2 linked regions of the Kitasatospora sp. NBC_00315 genome follow. The protein of the gene in region 1 binds, or shares a complex with, the protein of each later gene. Links are inferred from orthologs where the notes say so. Each region holds a gene or a part of one and is shown in the gene's direction. Other genes may lie near its edges.

Evidence for each region.
Region 2: rny (region 1) and OG823_RS22870 share a complex: the UniProt entries of both Bacillus subtilis proteins name them as parts of the possible RNA degradosome complex. The link is inferred for Kitasatospora sp. NBC_00315 from one-to-one orthologs.

Annotation. Positions count from the first base shown.
Region 1 is NZ_CP108025.1:2,795,605-2,806,614, reverse strand. Bases 4,214-7,120 are described here. They hold rny (ribonuclease Y), read left to right. Parts: upstream 4,214-4,893; coding sequence 4,894-6,348; downstream 6,349-7,120. Other genes in these bases: OG823_RS11150 (FAD-dependent monooxygenase), read right to left, coding at 6,407-7,120; recX (recombination regulator RecX), read left to right, coding at 4,214-4,605. In the rest of the region: OG823_RS11180 (GNAT family N-acetyltransferase), read left to right, coding at 66-749; OG823_RS11175 (DUF3046 domain-containing protein), read left to right, coding at 757-951; OG823_RS11170 (AI-2E family transporter), read left to right, coding at 1,218-2,363; recombinase RecA, read left to right, coding at 2,556-3,698; more of recX, read left to right, coding at 3,706-4,213; more of OG823_RS11150, read right to left, coding at 7,121-8,104; OG823_RS11145 (amino acid ABC transporter permease), read right to left, coding at 8,230-9,081; OG823_RS11140 (amino acid ABC transporter permease), read right to left, coding at 9,078-9,728; OG823_RS11135 (glutamate ABC transporter substrate-binding protein), read right to left, coding at 9,797-10,702; OG823_RS11130 (amino acid ABC transporter ATP-binding protein), read right to left, coding at 10,834-11,010. UniProt on the Bacillus subtilis protein: Endoribonuclease that initiates mRNA decay. Initiates the decay of all SAM-dependent riboswitches, such as yitJ riboswitch. Involved in processing of the gapA operon mRNA, it cleaves between cggR and gapA.
Region 2 is NZ_CP108025.1:5,509,295-5,515,634, forward strand. What follows is about bases 1-2,975. They hold OG823_RS22870 (polyribonucleotide nucleotidyltransferase), read left to right. Parts: upstream 1-371; coding sequence 372-2,579; downstream 2,580-2,975. Other genes in these bases: OG823_RS22875 (M16 family metallopeptidase), read left to right, coding at 2,667-2,975. Outside these bases: more of OG823_RS22875, read left to right, coding at 2,976-4,019; dapB (4-hydroxy-tetrahydrodipicolinate reductase), read left to right, coding at 4,094-4,840; OG823_RS22885 (hypothetical protein), read left to right, coding at 4,848-5,309; thyX (FAD-dependent thymidylate synthase), read left to right, coding at 5,987-6,340. UniProt on the Bacillus subtilis protein: Involved in mRNA degradation. Catalyzes the phosphorolysis of single-stranded polyribonucleotides processively in the 3'- to 5'-direction. Necessary for competence development in Bacillus subtilis.

The DNA of each region.
Region 1 (11,010 bases):
GCCCGCGGCTTACCTCGGCCGAAAACCCGGTGACACCCGCCCCCGGTCCGGCGAGCATCGCGGGTATGACGGTACTGCTGACCACGGAGCGGCTGGTGCTGCGCCGCTTCACCCCCCAGGACGTGGACCACCTGGTCGAGCTGGATAGCGATCCCCGGGTCATGCGCCACCTCACCGGCGGGCGGGCGACCCCTCGCGAGGAGGTCGCGAACGAGCTGCTGCCCCGCCTGCTGGGCCACTACGAGCGGTACGCGGACCGTCCGGGCCTCGGCCTCTGGGCGGCCGAGGAGCGGGCGGCCGGCGGGCGGTTCGTCGGCTGGTTCGAGTTCTGCCCCACCGACCCGGAGCGGCCCACGGCGGAGGTCGAACTCGGCTACCGGCTGCGCCGGGCCGCCTGGGGCCGGGGCCTGGCGACGGAGGGATCGCTCGCCCTGATCCGGCTGGGGTTCGCCGACCTGGGCGTGCGACGCGTGATCGCTCGGACGATGGCGGTCAACGCGGGCTCCCGCCGGGTGATGGAGAAGGCCGGCCTCCGGTACGTCCGCACCTTCCGGCAGGAGTGGCCGGAGCGGATCGCGGGGGACGAGCACGGCGACGTCGAGTACGCCCTGGAGCGCGACGGGGCGGCGCCCGCGCCCGGCCCTCGGACCGGTGCCGGCCGGGGCCCCGGATCAGGCCCCGGATCAGGTCCCGGATCAGATCCCGGCCGAGCGCCCGGCCGAGGGCCGGTCCGTTCGGGTTCGGGATAATGGGCGCATGAGGCTGACGGAGTTCTGGCGACGGATGTACGAGCACTTCGGTGAGGTGTACGCGGAGTCCTTCGCGTCCGACCATCTGATGAGCGAGCTCGGCGGCCGGACGGTCAGGGAGGCGCTGGCGGCCGGCTGGGAGGCCAAGGACGTCTGGCGGGTGGTCTGCGACACCCAGGGCGTGTCGACCCTGCTGCGCTGAGCGCGGAGCTCCGCGGCCGCGCCGCGCCGGGGGTCGGCGGCGGGCGTCGGCGGCGGGCGACCCACCGGGCCGGGGCAGCACTCGGGGCCGGATCCATGGGTGAGACTGTGCGGGTGGTAAGTAGCCCAGAAACCCAGAAACCGGACACACCGCCCACCTCTCCCACGCCGCCCGCATCGTCCGTACCACCCCCGGCGGCCGAGACCGCCGGGCCACGCCCCGTCCGGCCCGAGGGTCTGCGCCCCGCGGGCGGGTGGGGCGGCGCGATGCCCCGCTGGCTGCCGCGCGCGATGCTGCTGGCGCTGGTGCTGGTCGGGCTCTTCAAGCTGGCCGACTGGGCCTTCCACCAGCTGATCGACCTGTTCGTGATGCTGATCGTCTCGTTCTTCCTGTCGCTGGCGCTGGAGCCGGCCGTGGACCGGATGGCCGCCCGCGGGATGCGGCGCGGCCTGGGCACGTTCCTGGTCTTCGTCACGGTGGCGCTGGCCATCGTGGGATTCCTGGCCGCACTCGGCACCCTGCTGGTGGACCAGGTGGCGAAGATCGCCGGAGACCTGCCGCACCTGGTGGACGGCCTGATCCACTGGGTCAACCGGACCTTCCACCAGGACCTCTCGCTGGACGAGCTGCGCCGGCGGCTGCTGAAGGACTCGGGAAGCATCGAGACCTACGCCCAACAGGCGGCCGACAACGTCTGGGGGGTGTCGAGCACCCTGATCGGCGGGCTCTTCCAGGCCTTCACCGTGGGCCTCTTCACCTTCTACTTCACCGCCGACGGGCCCCGCGTACGCCGCACGGTCTGCTCGCTGCTGCCGCCCGCCATGCAGGGCGAGGTGCTGCGGGCCTGGGAGATCGCGCTGGCCAAGACCGGCGGCTACCTCTACTCGCGGGCACTGCTGGCGGTGGTCTCGGCGGCCGCGCACTGGATCATGTTCGCCGCGCTGGACCTGCCGTACTCCGCGGCGCTCGCGGTCTGGGTCGGGGTGATGTCGCAGTTCGTCCCGACCATCGGCACCTACCTGGCGGGCGCCCTCCCGGTGCTGGTCGCGCTGACCGTGCAGCCGGTGGACGCGCTCTGGGTCCTGGCCTTCGTCGTCGTGTACCAGCAGATCGAGAACTACCTGCTGCATCCGCGGATCACGGCCAGGACGGTGGACGTGCACCCCGCGGTCGCGTTCGGCTCGGTGATCGCCGGCGCCGCGCTGCTCGGTGCGGTCGGCGCCCTGATCGCCATCCCGGCGGCGGCCACGCTGCAGGGCTTCGTCGGCACGTACGTGCGCCGCTACGAGGTGGCGACCGACCCGCGGATCGACCGTGGTGAGCAGCGCCGGGAGGCGCGCAGGGAGCGCAGGCGGCAGACGGCACGCCGGTTGCGGTCCATGGTCGGCGCCGGCCCCGACCGGGAGGAGTAGGCAGGTGGGGCGGGGGACGGCCGGACGGGCCGGGGCGGCTCCTTGCTTTTCGATGTGAATCGAACATATGTTCTTTGTACTCTCCGGCGGTGAGTTCTCCACAGGCGGAGCCCGGTCGGGGCCGATTGTCAGTGGGACGCGCTAGCGTCGAGGACGATGAAGCGCACAGGACAGAACCCGAGGGTGGAAGCCATGGCAGGCACGGATCGCGAGAAGGCTCTTGAGAACGCCCTCGCCCAGATTGAGCGGCAGTTCGGCAAGGGATCGGTGATGCGCCTCGGCGACCAGTCCCGGGCCCCGATCGACGTCATCCCGACCGGATCCACGGCGCTGGACGTCGCGCTCGGCGTCGGCGGCCTCCCGCGCGGCCGGGTGATCGAGATCTACGGTCCGGAGTCCTCCGGCAAGACGACGCTGACCCTGCACGCCGCGGCCAGCGCCCAGAAGCTCGGCGGTACGGTCGCCTTCGTCGACGCGGAGCACGCCCTCGACCCGGAGTACGCCCGCAAGCTCGGGGTCGACACCGACTCCCTGCTGGTCAGCCAGCCGGACACCGGTGAGCAGGCGCTGGAGATCACGGACATGCTGATCCGCTCCGGCGCGGTCGACCTGATCATCATCGACTCGGTCGCGGCCCTCGTGCCGCGCGCCGAGATCGAGGGTGAGATGGGCGACTCGCACGTCGGTCTGCAGGCCCGCCTGATGAGCCAGGCGCTGCGGAAGATCGCCGGTGCGCTGAACCAGTCGAACACCACGGCGATCTTCATCAACCAGCTCCGCGAGAAGATCGGCGTCATGTTCGGCTCGCCCGAGACCACCACCGGTGGCCGCGCGCTGAAGTTCTACGCCTCCGTGCGTCTGGACATCCGCCGGATCGAGACGCTGAAGGACGGCACCGAGGCGGTCGGCAACCGCACCCGCGTCAAGGTGGTCAAGAACAAGGTCGCCGCGCCGTTCAAGCAGGCCGAGTTCGACATCCTCTACGGCCACGGCATCAGCTGGGAGGGCGGCCTGATCGACATGGGTGTCGAGAACGGCTTCATCCGCAAGGCCGGCGCCTGGTACACGTACGAGGGCGACCAGCTCGGCCAGGGCAAGGAGAACGCCCGCAACTTCCTGCGGGACAACCCCCAGCTCGCCGAGGAGATCGAGCGGAAGATCAAGGAGAAGCTGGGCATCGGCCCGAAGTCGGAGACCCCGGCGGCCGAGGCGGGCACCCCGGCCACTCCGGCCGCCGCGGGTGACGTGGCCGAGGGCGGCGCGAAGCCGATCACCGCGACCGCCGCCAAGACGGCTGCGGCGAAGAAGACGGCGGCGGCGGCGGCCAAGGCCTGAGCCGTTGATGCGCGACGACGAGGAACACCAGCCCCGTCCCGGGTCCGGCCGTACGGCGCCGGACCCGGGGGAGGGGCTGTTCGGCAGGGGGGTGCCGGGCGAGTCCGGCACCGGCGACGGTCCGGGGCTGCTCCTGACGCCCGCCTCCGAGCTGCCGGCAGGGCGGCGCCGACGGCGCTCCGCGCTGGCGGCGGAGTCCGATCCGGAGCCCGCGTTCGATCCGGATCCCGAGTCCGAGTCCGAGTCCGAGCCCGGCCCCGCGCCGGACCGGGTGGGGAGCGCCCGGGCGGAGCGCCGGGAGAACGCGGGCGGCGGGGCCCGCCGCGGCGGCGTCGAGCGGGGGCGGTCGGGTCGACGGCCAGGTGGCGACGGTCCGGCGCGCGGTGCGCGCGCCGAGGAGCCCGCCGATCCGGAGTCCCGGGCCCGGGACATCTGCCTGCGGTTGCTCACCGGTACGGCCAAGACCCGCAAGCAGCTCGCGGACGCGCTGCGCCGCCGGGAGATCCCGGACGACGTGGCCGAGCAGGTGCTGGACCGGCTGGAGGAGGTCCGGCTGATCGACGACGCGGCCTTCGCCGACGCCTGGGTCGAGTCACGGCACGCCGGCCGGGGGCTGGCCCGTCGCGCGCTGGCCCAGGAGCTGCGCACCCGGGGGGTGGCCGGCGAGCTGGTCGAGCAGGCGGTCGGCCGGCTCGGCTCCGAGGAGGAGGGCGAGGCGGCGCGCGCCCTGGTGGACCGCAAACTGCGCGCGACGCGCGGACTGGAGCGGCAGGCCAGGATGCGCAGGCTGGTCGGCATGCTCGCCCGGCGTGGCTACTCGGAGGGGCTGGCCTTCCGGGTCGTCCGGGAGGCCCTCGGCGAGGAGGACGACCCGCTGACCGGCGAGGACGACGCGGACTTCCGGTGATGTCGCGTCAGGGGGATACGAAGTCAACTCTCGATCGCATCTTGACCGTTTCGTAACCTGCGCTTAGCCTCGCAAGCAGTGAGGGAGCACTTCGATCACGTGTCGGGCAGGTATGCCCCGACGCGGTCGGAGTCGGGTCCGTGCGGCTTGCTCCATTGCCGAATTGCCCCGCAGTCGAGGCTGAGAGAGCCACGCCGGCCGGCGTCACCGGCCCCGGCAGGCCCCTCACCGCCGCGACAGCAGAGCGCGCAGGGACACCGGGCGCGCAGGGGACGGGGAGTGGGCTGGATGAAGATCGCGGTGGGTGCCGGATCGGTCGGCTCGCTGCTGGTGGCGGGCGTACTGGTCGTCGTCCTGGGGCTGACCTGGCTGATGATCCGCCGGTTGCAGGCCGCCCAGCGCAGAGCGGCGCGGGAGGGCGCCCAGGCCCGGGAGTGGGCCGAGACACGGACCGCCCAGCTGCGTGGTGAGCTGGACCGGCGGGAGGAGCGGCTCGCCGAGGAACTCGGCCGCCTGCGTACCCGGGAGGCGGAGCTCGGCCGGCAGGCCGCCGATCTGGAGCGCGACCGCGGCGCGGCACGGGAGCTGGAGGCCGGCCGCCGCGCCGCGCTGGAGCGGGTCGCCGGGCTGAGCGCGGAGCGGGCCAGGGCCGAGCTGGTGGCGGAGGCGGAGACGGAGGCCCGGCGCGAGGCCGCGGTCTCGGTCCGGGAGATCGAGCGGACCGCGAAGGCGGAGGCCGACGGGCGGGCCCGGGAGATCATCGCCGGTGCCATCCAGCGGCTGGCCAGCGAGCAGACCGCGGAGACGGTGGTGTCGGTGTTCCGCCTGCCGGGGGAGGACATGAAGGGCCGGATCATCGGCCGGGAGGGCCGCAACATCCGGGCCTTCGAGGCCGTCACCGGGGTCAACCTGATCGTCGACGACACCCCCGAGTCGGTCCAGCTGTCCTGCTTCGACCCGGTGCGCCGGGAGACCGCGCGACTGACCCTGGAGACCCTGGTCGCGGACGGCCGGATCCACCCGCTGCGGATCGAGGAGGTGCACGAGCGCAGCCGGGCGGAGGTCGAGCGGCTGTGCGTCCGGGCGGGCGAGGACGCCCTGCTGGCCGCGCGGGTCGGCGAGATGGCCCCGCAGCTCGTCCGGCTGCTGGGCACCCTGCGCTACCGCACCTCCTACGGACAGAACGTGCTCGGGCACCTGGTGGAGTCGGCGCACATCGGCGGGATGATGGCGTCCGAGCTGGGCGTGGACGCCACCCTGGTGCGCCGGGCCACTCTGCTGCACGACATCGGCAAGGCCCTGACCCACGAGGTCGAGGGCAGTCACGCGGCGATCGGCGCGGAGCTGGCCCGGCGGCACGGGGAGCCGGCGGAGGTCGTCCACGCGATCGAGGCGCACCACGGCGAGGTGGACCCCCGGACGGTGGAGGCCGTCCTGACGCAGGCCGCCGACGCCTGCTCGGGCGGCCGACCCGGCGCGCGGCGGGAGTCGCTGGAGACGTACGTCCGGCGGCTGGAGCGCCTTGAGGAGATCGCGGGCGCCCACGACGGGGTGTCGAAGGTGTTCGCGATGCAGGCGGGGCGGGAGGTACGGGTGATGGTGCAGCCGGACGTGGTCGACGACGTCCGGGCGCAGGTCATCGCCCGGGAGGTCGCCAAGCGGGTGGCGCAGGAGCTCACCTATCCGGGTCAGATCAGGATCACGGTGGTGCGGGAGAGCCGGGTCACGGCGGTCGCCCGGTAGCGACCGGGTGACCCGACCGGGTGACCGCCCCCTCGGCCACCGGGCGCCCGGCGCGCCGTCAGGCGGCCGGTTCGGGCGTTCCCGCGAGCGGGGCCGGCCCGCCCCGGGCGCCGTCGGCGAGGGCCTGGAGATCCTCGGCGCGGCACCCCTGGGTGGACCCGACCAGGTGCCCGTCGGGGCGGATCAGCAGCACGGTGTGCGGGGCGGCGCCGGGGTAGTCCTCGGTGACCAGGACCTCGGCGGGCACCGGCAGGGCGGCGGCGACCTCGGCGAGTCTGGGCATCAGCCCGGCGCCCAGCCAGTGCTGGGCCGACCAGACGGCGGTGCCGGGGGCGACCAGCAGCAGCAGGAAGGTCGCCCCGAGTCGGGCGTGCAGCTGGTCGGCGGCTCCGTCCATGGCCAGGACGGGCAGGTCGGGCACCAGCACCCCGGGCGAGGTCGCGGGCAGCAGCTCGGTCAGTGAGGTGCCCCGGCCGGCCCCCCGCTGGACCGGGACCCTGGTGGGGACGCCGGAGGGCGCGGCCGGATAGGCCGGGGCGCCGCCGAAGCGGCCGGTTCCGAGCTGGCCGTCCGCGAGCAGCGGGGCGTGCTTGCGGAACGAGCCGGTGAGCAGCGAGCGGCGGGTGTGCTGCCAGCCGCGCAGCGGGCGCAGCAGCGGCATGGTCTGGTCGACGGCGCGCAGCCGGGCGCCGACCGCGCCGCGGCGCTCGGACTCGTAGCCGTCGAGCAGGGAGCCGGCGGGGGAGTCGGCGTCCTGCCGGCCGCCGGAGTGCAGGTGCCAGGCGAGTGCGAGCCGCCAGGCGAGGTTGTCGGCGTCGCGCAGCCCGTCGGCGAGGTTCTGCATGCCCAGCGCGCCGTGCAGATGGGCGGCGTCGCCGGCCAGGAAGCAGCGGCCGTTGCGGAACCGGGCGGCCAGCCGCTGCTGGGCGGTGTGGTCGGCGGCGGCCAGCAGGTCGTAGCGGGGGAGCTCGCCGCACCAGCCGGTGAGGGTGGACCTCACCCGGGTCAGCAGGGTGTCCCCGGTGACGATGCCGGGCCAGGTGGCGTGCGGGTCGACCGGCTCGGTCGGGGCGGGCCGACCGGGGGGAAGCCGCCAGTCGAGGCGCCAGAGGCCGTCCGGGAGCGGGCGGGCGGAGGCCTCCCGGTCGCCGCGCCACGGTGGCTCGCGGTGCAGCCTGGCCTCGCCGGGGAAGGGCAGGTCGACGCGGACGGTGGCGACGGCGTGCCGGTCGACCGCCGGCCGGCCGGGAAAGCGGATCTTCAGCAGCTTGCGGACGGCCGAGCGGGCGCCGTCGCAGCCGACCACGTGGCTGCCGCGCCACCAGGTCTCGGTGCCGTCCTGCGGGTTGCGGGTGCGGACGCTGACGCCGTCGCGGTCCTGTTCGAGTTCGACCACCCGGCTGAGCGGGGCGAGCCGGACGAGAGGGGTCGCGGTGAGCGCGTCCCGCAGGCCGCGCTGGAGCCGGTGCTGGGGCAGGTGCAGGGCGGGCGTACCGGCGAGGTCGACCCGCAGGACCTCCTGGCGGCGGCGCCAGATGGTGAAGCTGTCCCAGCGGGCGGCGTCGGAGGCGGCCCGGGTGTATCCGAGGCGGGCCAGGAGGGCCGTGCCGTCCCGTCCGAGCACGACGCTGCGCGGCCCTTCGGCGCACAGGCCGCTGCCCTCGTCCAGGACGATGCTCGGCACCTCCTGCCGGGCGAGGGCGAGGGCCAGGGCCAGGCCGACCGGCCCGGCCCCGACCACGATCACCGGATCCACGGGGTGACCTCCCGCCCGGCCGGGCGGCGGCAGGCCGACGCTCGGGTGGAGGGGGCGTCATATGCCGCGAGGATGGTCCCGGGTGGTGTCACGAAGAGCAATGCAACAGATCACCTGCGTGTCCGTCAAGCAGCGGCCGGTGTGCGCCGGTTCGCGCCGCGACGTCCGCGCGCCTCGATCCAGCGGGCGAGCGCGGTCAGCAGCAGGCACATCAGGATGTAGATCGGTGCCATCACCAGGACCACCGGGATGTACGGGAAGCCCGCCGAGTTGAGCGGCTGGGCGGCGATCTGCTTGCCGACGTACAGCAGCTCGCCGTAGGTGATGACGTAGCCGAGCGAGGTGTCCTTGAGGGTCACCACCATCTGGCCGATCATCGCCGGGAGCATCGAGCGGACCGCCTGCGGCACCAGGATGCTCGTCATGACCTGGCTCTTGCGCATACCGAGGGCGAAGGCGGCCTCGCTCTGGCCGCGTGGCAGCGCGTTCACGCCCGAGCGGATGATCTCGGCCTGGACGGAGCCGTTGTAGAGGGTGAGCCCGAGCACCAGCGCCCACATCGGGTTCTTGGCGAAGAACGCGTAGTACAGCGCGACGATCAGGATCAGCAGCGGCATCGCCCGGAAGAACTGGACGAACGCGGTGGCGGCCCAGCGCAGCGGCCGGTGGTCGGAGAGGCGGCCGGCCGCGAGCAGCGCCCCGAGCGTGAGCGAGAACAGCGCGGCCAGGCCGAAGGCCTTGAGCGTGCTCAGGACGCCGTCGAGGATCCGCTGCTGGATGGCGGTGTACTGGAAGAGGTCCCACAGGCCGCCGTCGAACTGGCCGTTGCTCGCCAGGCTGTCGTAGGCGTACCAGAGCAGCGCGGCGATGCCGAGCAGCGAGAGCACGCCGAACACCCGGTAGCGGATCCGGGCGCGCGGCCCCGGGGCGTCGTAGAGGACGCTCGCCGAGCCGGAACGGGTGAAGAGGCTGCTCATCGGGCCACCGCCGTCAGTTTCTCCAGGAAGCGGAACAGCAGGTTCACGGCCGCGCTGATCACCAGGTAGGCCAGGGCCACCCAGAAGAAGATCGCGAAGATCGAGTAGCCCTGCTCGGAGAGGGTCTGCTGTACGTGGTAGAGCTCGTCGACGCTGAAGGCGCCGGCGATCGCCGAGTTCCTCGGCAGCGCGATGAACACGCTGCTCAGCGGCGGGAGTACGGTCCGCGCGGCCTGCGGCAGCACCACCAGGCCCAGAGTTTGACCGAAAGTCATCCCCAGGCTGCGGGCCGCCTCGGCCTGGCCGAGCGGGACGGTGTTGATGCCGGAGCGCAGCACCTCGCAGACGAAGCTCGCGGTGTAGAAGCCGAGCGCGAGCACGGCGAAGGTGAAGTGGCTGAAATGCACGTCGAGGGCCGGCAGGCCGAACTCGACGGCGAAGAACAGCAGGGTGAGCGGGGTGTTCCGGAAGATCGTCACCCAGCCGGTGCCGAAGGCGCGCAGCGCCGGTATCGGGGAGACCCGGAAGGCCGCCAGCAGGGTGCCCAGCAGCATGGCGAGCACGGCGCTGATCGCGCTCAGCTCGATCGTCTGCAGGAAACCGTCGCGGAACAGCGCGAAGTTGCCGTTTTCGAACATGATGCCCATCCGGCGGCCCTCCTCTCGTTCTTGGGAACCTGGTCCTACGGGGTGGTCAGGTGCGGATCAGGTGCGGATCAGTAGCGGACCAGCGGCGGGATCGCGGGCGTGGGGGAGCCGGACAGGCCGAGGGTGGCGTCGTACGCCTTCTTCCAGTCCCCGTTGTCCTGGTGGGCCTTGAGCGCGTCGCTGATCGCGTCCCGCAGCGCCTTGTCGTCCTTGTTCAGGCCGACGCCGTAGTTCTCCGTGGTGAACGGCTTGCCGACGACCTTGAGCTTGCCGGCGTACTTGGACGCGAAGCCCTTGAGGATCGCGTCGTCGGTGGTGACGGCGTCGACCTCGCCGGAGAGCAGCTTCTCCACGCACGCCGAGTAGCCGTCGTACTGGGTGATCTTCGGGCCGTACTTCTCGATGTTCTTGATCGAGGTGGAGCCGGTCGCGGTGCAGACGTTCTTGTCCTTGGTGGACTCCGGGCCGGTGATGGAGGTGTTGTCCTTGGCCACCAGCAGGTCCTGGCCGGCGATGTAGTACGGCCCGGCGAAGGAGACCTGCTTCTTGCGCTCGTCGTTGATGCTGTAGGTGCCGACGTAGTAGTCGATCTGGCCGTTCGCGATGGCCGGCTCGCGCTGCGAGGAGACCAGCGTCTGCCACTGGATCTGGTCGGGCGAGAAGCCGAGGTCGGCGGCGACCATCTTGGCGACCTCGATGTCGAAGCCGTTGCGGGTGTTGGTGGTGAGGTCCTCGAAGCCGAGGAAGGGCTGGTCGGCCTTGGCGCCGATGATCAGCTTGCCGCGCTTCTTGGCCTCGGCGAAGGTCTTCGAGCCGTCCAGCTTGACGTCCGACTTCACCTGGTACGTCGGCAGCTGCGGGGCGCCGGCGGTGGCGGCGCTGTCGCTCGGTGAGCCGCTCTTGCCGCAGGCGGCGGTGGTGGCGGTGAGTGCGACGGCACAGAGCGCGGCGGCGATGATGCGACGAGTCCTCATGAGGGTCGTTCTCCTCTGGGCAGGGCCACGGCTCAACCGGGCGCTGGGATCGTGAAGTTCCGTACGGAGGCGGGCGGGAACGGCATCGGGCCGTCCACCCCCGGCACACCGATACTGGAGCAGGTGCGCGGTCAGTGGTGCAGGATCTTGGAAAGGAAGTCCTTCGCGCGGTCGCTGCGCGGGGCGGTGAAGAAGGCCTCGGGGCTGCTCTCCTCGACGATCCGGCCGTCGGCCATGAACAGCACGCGGTTGGCGGCGGACCGCGCGAAACCCATCTCATGGGTGACCACGACCATCGTCATGCCGTC
Region 2 (6,340 bases), 2.7 Mb from region 1 along the record:
CTGGGCGGCGCACGACAACTCGCGTCCACCTCCCGGGGTGGCCGAGGATTGCACCGTAGGGTTATGGGCATGCCGGGTGATGGCGCAAACGGAGCGCCGCCCGGGCAGCAGCCCGACCCTCGCGGGACGAAGGCTTCAAACGGAAGCCGCCCGCATCCGGGAGAGCGTCCAGCCGCGACCGCCGACCAGGCCTGGCAGCCGAGAGGCGCCGGTCCTCGGTAGTGGCCGCCGGGAGTCCCACGAGTGGACGACCCGGAGGCTTCGATCGAAGACCGGCCCGACTGCCTTCTCTGTGAAAGAGAGCCGGGGCCCTAGGCAGGCAAGCGCAGGGGCGCTCTCCCGGAGAACGTACGAAAGAGGAGATCTTCCAGGTGGAAGAGAACGTGTTCTACGCCGAGGCCGTCATCGACAACGGTTCCTTCGGCACCCGTACCATCCGCTTCGAGACCGGCCGTCTGGCCCGTCAGGCCGCCGGCTCCGCCGTCGCCTACCTCGACGACGACACCATGGTGCTGTCGGCGACCAGCGCGTCCAAGCAGCCGAAGGAGCACTTCGACTTCTTCCCGCTGACCGTGGACGTCGAGGAGCGGATGTACGCCGCGGGCCGTATCCCCGGCTCGTTCTTCCGTCGTGAGGGCCGGCCGTCCGAGGACGCCATCCTCACCTGCCGTCTGATCGACCGCCCGCTGCGCCCGTCCTTCGTCAAGGGCCTGCGCAACGAGATCCAGGTCGTCGTCACCGTGATGGCGCTCAACCCCGACCACCTGTACGACGTGGTGGCCATCAACGCCGCCTCGGCGTCCACCCAGCTCGCGGGCCTGCCGTTCTCCGGCCCGATCGGTGGCGTCCGCGTCGCGCTGATCAAGGGCCAGTGGGTGGCCTTCCCGACCCACAGCGAGCTCGAGGACGCCGTCTTCGACATGGTGGTGGCCGGCCGCACGCTGGCCGACGGCGACGTCGCGATCATGATGGTCGAGGCCGAGGCCACCGACAAGACGATCAAGCTCGTCGAGGGCGGCGCCGACGCGCCGACCGAGGACGTCGTGGCCGCCGGTCTGGACGCCGCGAAGCCGTTCATCAAGATCCTCTGCGCCGCGCAGTCGCAGCTGGCCGCCCAGGCCGCCAAGCCCACCGGCGAGTTCCCGGTCTTCCTGGACTACCAGGAGGACGTCTTCGCCGCCCTGACCAACGCGGTCAAGGACGAGCTGGCCCAGGCGCTGACCATCGCCGGCAAGCAGGAGCGCAACAACGAGCTGGACCGCGTCAAGGCGATCGCCGCCGAGAAGCTCCTGCCGGAGTTCGAGGGTCGCGAGAAGGAGATCAGCGCCGCGTACAACGCGCTGACCAAGAAGGTCGTGCGCGAGCGCGTCATCAAGGACAAGGTCCGCATCGACGGCCGCGGCGTGACGGACATCCGTACGCTGGCCGCCGAGGTCGAGGCCATCCCGCGCGTGCACGGCTCGGCCCTGTTCGAGCGTGGCGAGACCCAGATCCTGGGCGTCACCACCCTCAACATGCTGCGCATGGAGCAGCAGCTCGACACGCTCTCCCCGGAGACGCGTCGCCGCTACATGCACAACTACAACTTCCCGCCGTACTCGGTCGGCGAGACCGGCCGCGTGGGTTCGCCCAAGCGCCGCGAGATCGGCCACGGTGCGCTGGCGGAGCGGGCGATCATCCCCGTGCTGCCGACCCGCGAGGAGTTCCCCTACGCGATCCGCCAGGTCTCCGAGGCGCTGAGCTCCAACGGCTCCACCTCGATGGGCTCGGTCTGCGCCTCCACCATGTCGCTGCTGAACGCCGGTGTGCCGCTCAAGGCCGCCGTCGCCGGTATCGCCATGGGCCTCATCTCGCAGGAGATCGACGGTGAGACGCACTACGTCGCGCTGACCGACATCCTGGGCGCGGAGGACGCTTACGGCGACATGGACTTCAAGGTCGCCGGTACCCGCAACTTCATCACCGCCCTCCAGCTGGACACCAAGCTGAACGGCATCCCGGCCTCCGTCCTGGCCGCCGCGCTCAAGCAGGCCAAGGACGCCCGTCTGCACATCCTCGATGTGATGAACGAGGCCATCGACGCGCCCGACGAGATGTCGCCGAACGCGCCGCGCATCATCACCATCAAGATCCCGGTGGACAAGATCGGCGAGGTCATCGGCCCGAAGGGCAAGATGATCAACCAGATCCAGGAGGACACCGGCGCGGACATCACCATCGAGGACGACGGCACCATCTACATCGGTGCCATCGACGGTCCCTCGGCGGAGGCTGCCCGTACGACGATCAACCAGATCGCCAACCCGACCATGCCGGAGGTCGGCGAGCGCTACCTGGGCACCGTGGTGAAGACCACGACGTTCGGCGCGTTCGTTTCGCTCATGCCGGGCAAGGACGGCCTGCTGCACATCTCGCAGATCCGCAAGCTCGCCGGTGGCAAGCGCGTGGAGAACGTCGAGGACGTGCTGGCCGTCGGCGCCAAGGTCCAGGTCGAGATCGCCGAGATCGACCCGCGCGGCAAGCTCTCGCTGATCCCGGTCGTCGAGGGCGAAGAGGGCGGCGAGGCAGCGTCGGAGTGACGCGCCCCTAGCTCCACCGCGGCCCGCACACTCCGGACTCGGAGCGTGCGGGCCGCACCCTGTTGTCATTGCTCGAGAGGAACATTCGTGGCCCAGGCCTCGGCGGCGAAGCAGCGCCCCGGTACCACCCGCACCCTGCTCAAGGGCACCGACGGAGCCGGCACGGTACGCCGTACCGTCCTTCCCGGTGGCCTGCGGGTCGTCACCGAGACCCTTCCGACGGTGCGCTCCGCCACCTTCGGCATCTGGGTCGGGGTCGGCTCCCGGGACGAGACCCCGGTGCTCAACGGCGCCACCCACTACCTGGAGCACCTGCTCTTCAAGGGCACCGAGCGCCGCAGCGCCCTGGAGATCTCCTCCGCCCTGGACGCGGTCGGCGGTGAGATGAACGCCTTCACCGCGAAGGAGAACACCTGCTACTACGCGCGGGTGCTCGACACCGATCTGCCGCTCGCCATCGACGTGGTCTGCGACATGCTCACCGGATCGCTGATCCTGCCCGAGGACGTCGAGGCCGAGCGCGGCGTCATCCTGGAGGAGATGGCGATGGCCGAGGACGACCCGGGCGACGTCGTGCACGACCTCTTCGCCAAGGTGATCTACGGCACCGGCCCCCTCGGCCGTCCGATCCTCGGCACCCAGGAGACGGTGAAGGGCCTCTCCCGGGACCAGATCGCGAACTTCTTCCACCGCCGCTACAAGCCCGAGCACCTGGTGGTGGCGGCGGCCGGCAACCTGGACCACCGCAAGGTCGTCAAGCAGGTCGAGCAGGCTTTCGCCGCCGTCCTGGCCAAGTCCGAGGCGGCCCCGGCCGAGGCCCGCCGCGGCGTCAAGGCGCTGCGCACGGCCGGCCGGGTCGAGGTGATGAACCGCCCCACCGAGCAGGCCCACCTCGTCCTCGGCGTCCCCGGTGTGCCGCGCCACGACGAACGCCGCTGGGCGCTCGGCGTGCTCAACGCCGTCCTCGGCGGGGGCATGAGTTCGCGGCTGTTCCAGGAGGTCCGGGAGAAGCGGGGCCTGGCGTACTCGGTCTACTCGTACTCCTCCTCCTACTCCGACAGCGGCCTGTTCGGCATCTACGCCGGCTGCCAGCCGAAGCGGGTCGAGCAGGTGCTCGACATCTGCCGCCAGGAGCTCGCCAAGGTCGTCGAGGAGGGCATCACCGAGGAGGAGCTGCGCCGGGCGATCGGCCAGATCTCCGGCTCCACCGTGCTCGGCATGGAGGACACCGGTTCGCTGATGAACCGGATCGGCAAGGCCGAGCTGAGCTACGGCCACCACCTCTCGGTGGACGAGATGCTGGCGAAGATCGCCTCGGTGACCCTGGAGGACGTCCACGCGGTCGCGCGGGATGTGTTGGGCGCCCACCGGCCCTCGCTCGCGCTGATCGGCCCGATCACCGACAGGCGCACCGCCAAGCTCACCGACCTGCTCGCCTGAACCACTCGCCCGAACCGCTCCGCCCGCTCGTCCGTTCCGCCCGCCCGTTCCGTGCGTTTGAGAGGACCCCTGAGATGACGCTGCGCGTCGCCGTGATCGGTGCCACCGGCCGGATCGGCTCGGAGGCGGTGAAGGCCGTCGAGGCCGCACCCGACCTCGACCTGGTCGCCACCCTGAACAGCCGCTCCAAGCTGGAGTCCCTGACCGAGGCGGACGCCCAGGTCGTGGTCGAGCTGACCCACCCCGACGCGGTGATGGCCAACCTCCGGTACTGCCTGGAGAACGGCATCCACGTGGTCACCGGCACCACCGGCTGGACGGACGAGCGGCTGGCAACGGTCGGCGGCTGGCTGGACGCGGCCCCCGGGACGGGCCTGCTGATCGCGCCGAACTTCTCCATCGGCGCCGTGCTGTCCATGCAGTTCGCCCAGCAGGCGGCGAAGTACTTCGAAAGCGTCGAGGTCGTCGAGCTGCACCACAGCCACAAGGCGGACGCGCCCTCCGGCACCGCCACCCGCACCGCGCAGCTGATCGCCGCCGCCCGGGACGCGGCCGGCCTGCCCCGGCAGTCCGACGCGACCACGCACGGCCTGCCGGGCGCCCGCGGCGCGGACGTGGACGGCGTCCCCGTCCACTCGGTGCGCCTGCGCGGCCTGCTGGCCCACCAGGAGATCCTGCTCGGTGACAGCGGCGAGACGCTGACCATCCGGCACGACTCACTGCACCACAGCTGCTTCATGCCGGGCATCCTGCTCGGCGTGCGCAGGGTGGTGCAGACGCCCGGGCTGACCCTCGGCCTCGAACACTTCCTGGACCTGTGAGCACCGTATGACCTCCCGTACCGGTTTCTTCCTGCTCGGCGCCGCCCTGCTGTTCGTCGCCGTGATCTGCGTCGGCGAGGGGATCCAGCTGATCGCCACCGGCAAGGTGCTCGGCATCGGCCTCGGTGTCTGCGCCTTCGTCATCCCGGCGATCGGCGTCTGGTTCCTGCGCCAGACCGTCCGCTTCGGCCGGGCCGGCGAGCGGTTGGCCCGCGAACTGGAGGCCGAGGGCGGCCTGCCGGTGGACGAGCTGCGCCGTACGCCCGGCGGCCGGATCGACCGCGCCTCGGCGGACGAGGTCTTCGCCCGCCGCCAGGCGGAGGCCGAGACCGCCCCGGGGGACTGGCGGGTGTGGTTCCGCCTCGCCGTCGCCTACGCGGACGCCGGGGACACCCCCAGGGCCCGCAGGACCATGCAGCACGCCATCCGCCTGCACGCCTCGTCGGCCGCCGCCCCGGTCGCGGGCTAGGCTGTCGGCCGTCACCAAGCCATGAACATCAGGAGGAATCCCGCGTGAGCGACGAAGTGGGTACCGACCCGCAGTTCCGCAACGACGTCTCGGTGGAGCTGGTCCGCAGCGCCGCGGTCGATTCGGACGTCATCTGGGCGGCCCGGGTCTCGACCGCGGGAGAGCAGTCGATCGAGGCCGTCGGGCAGGACCCGGAGAAGTCCAGGGGCCTGATCAACTTCCTGATGCGGGACCGGCACGGTACGCCCTTCGAGCACAACTCGATGACCTTCCTCGTCAGTGCGCCGATCTTCGTCTTCCGCGAGTTCCACCGCCACCGCAGCGGCTGGTGCCTGGCGGGTGACACCGAGATCACCCTGCAGGGCAAGGACGGTTCGCCCGAGCGGCGGACGATCAAGGATCTCTACCAGCTGTGGCATGTCGGGGCCGAGGACACGCTGCCCGCCGAGGACGGCGTCACCTGGCACAAGAAGTCCGAGAAATGGCGTGCTCAGGTCAAGCATCGCGGCGAGCAGCACCGTCTGGGCCTCCATGAGACCCGGGACGCGGCCGAGGCGGCCGTTGCGGCGTTCCGTGAGCTTCACCCCGCGAAGCGGACCAGGAAGCCCGACTCGGTGCGGCGCAGCCATGTGCGCTGTTTCGACGAGCGGACCCTCGTCGCCCGGCGCGCCCCGATCGTGGACGTCATGGAGTCCGGCGTCAAGCAGCTGATCCGGTTGACGACGGCGAGTGGCAAGCAGCTCCGTTGCAGCCGGGACCACGCGATCCTCACCCCGGACGGCTGGCGCAAGGCCGGCGAACTCGCGGTGGGCGATTCGGTGATGTCGGGCGGTACCGCCGTGCGGCCGTCGGAGGCGCTGGTGCCGCCGAGCCTGCGTCGGGGCATCGGGGTCTGGACCTCGATGCAGCGCAAGCGGCTGATCGACGAGCTCGACCTCTGCTACCTGTGTTCCCGGACGTTTCCGCGCGAGGCGCTGGAGCTCGACCACGTCGTCCCGGTGTCTCTCGATCTGGGCCGGGCACTCGACGAG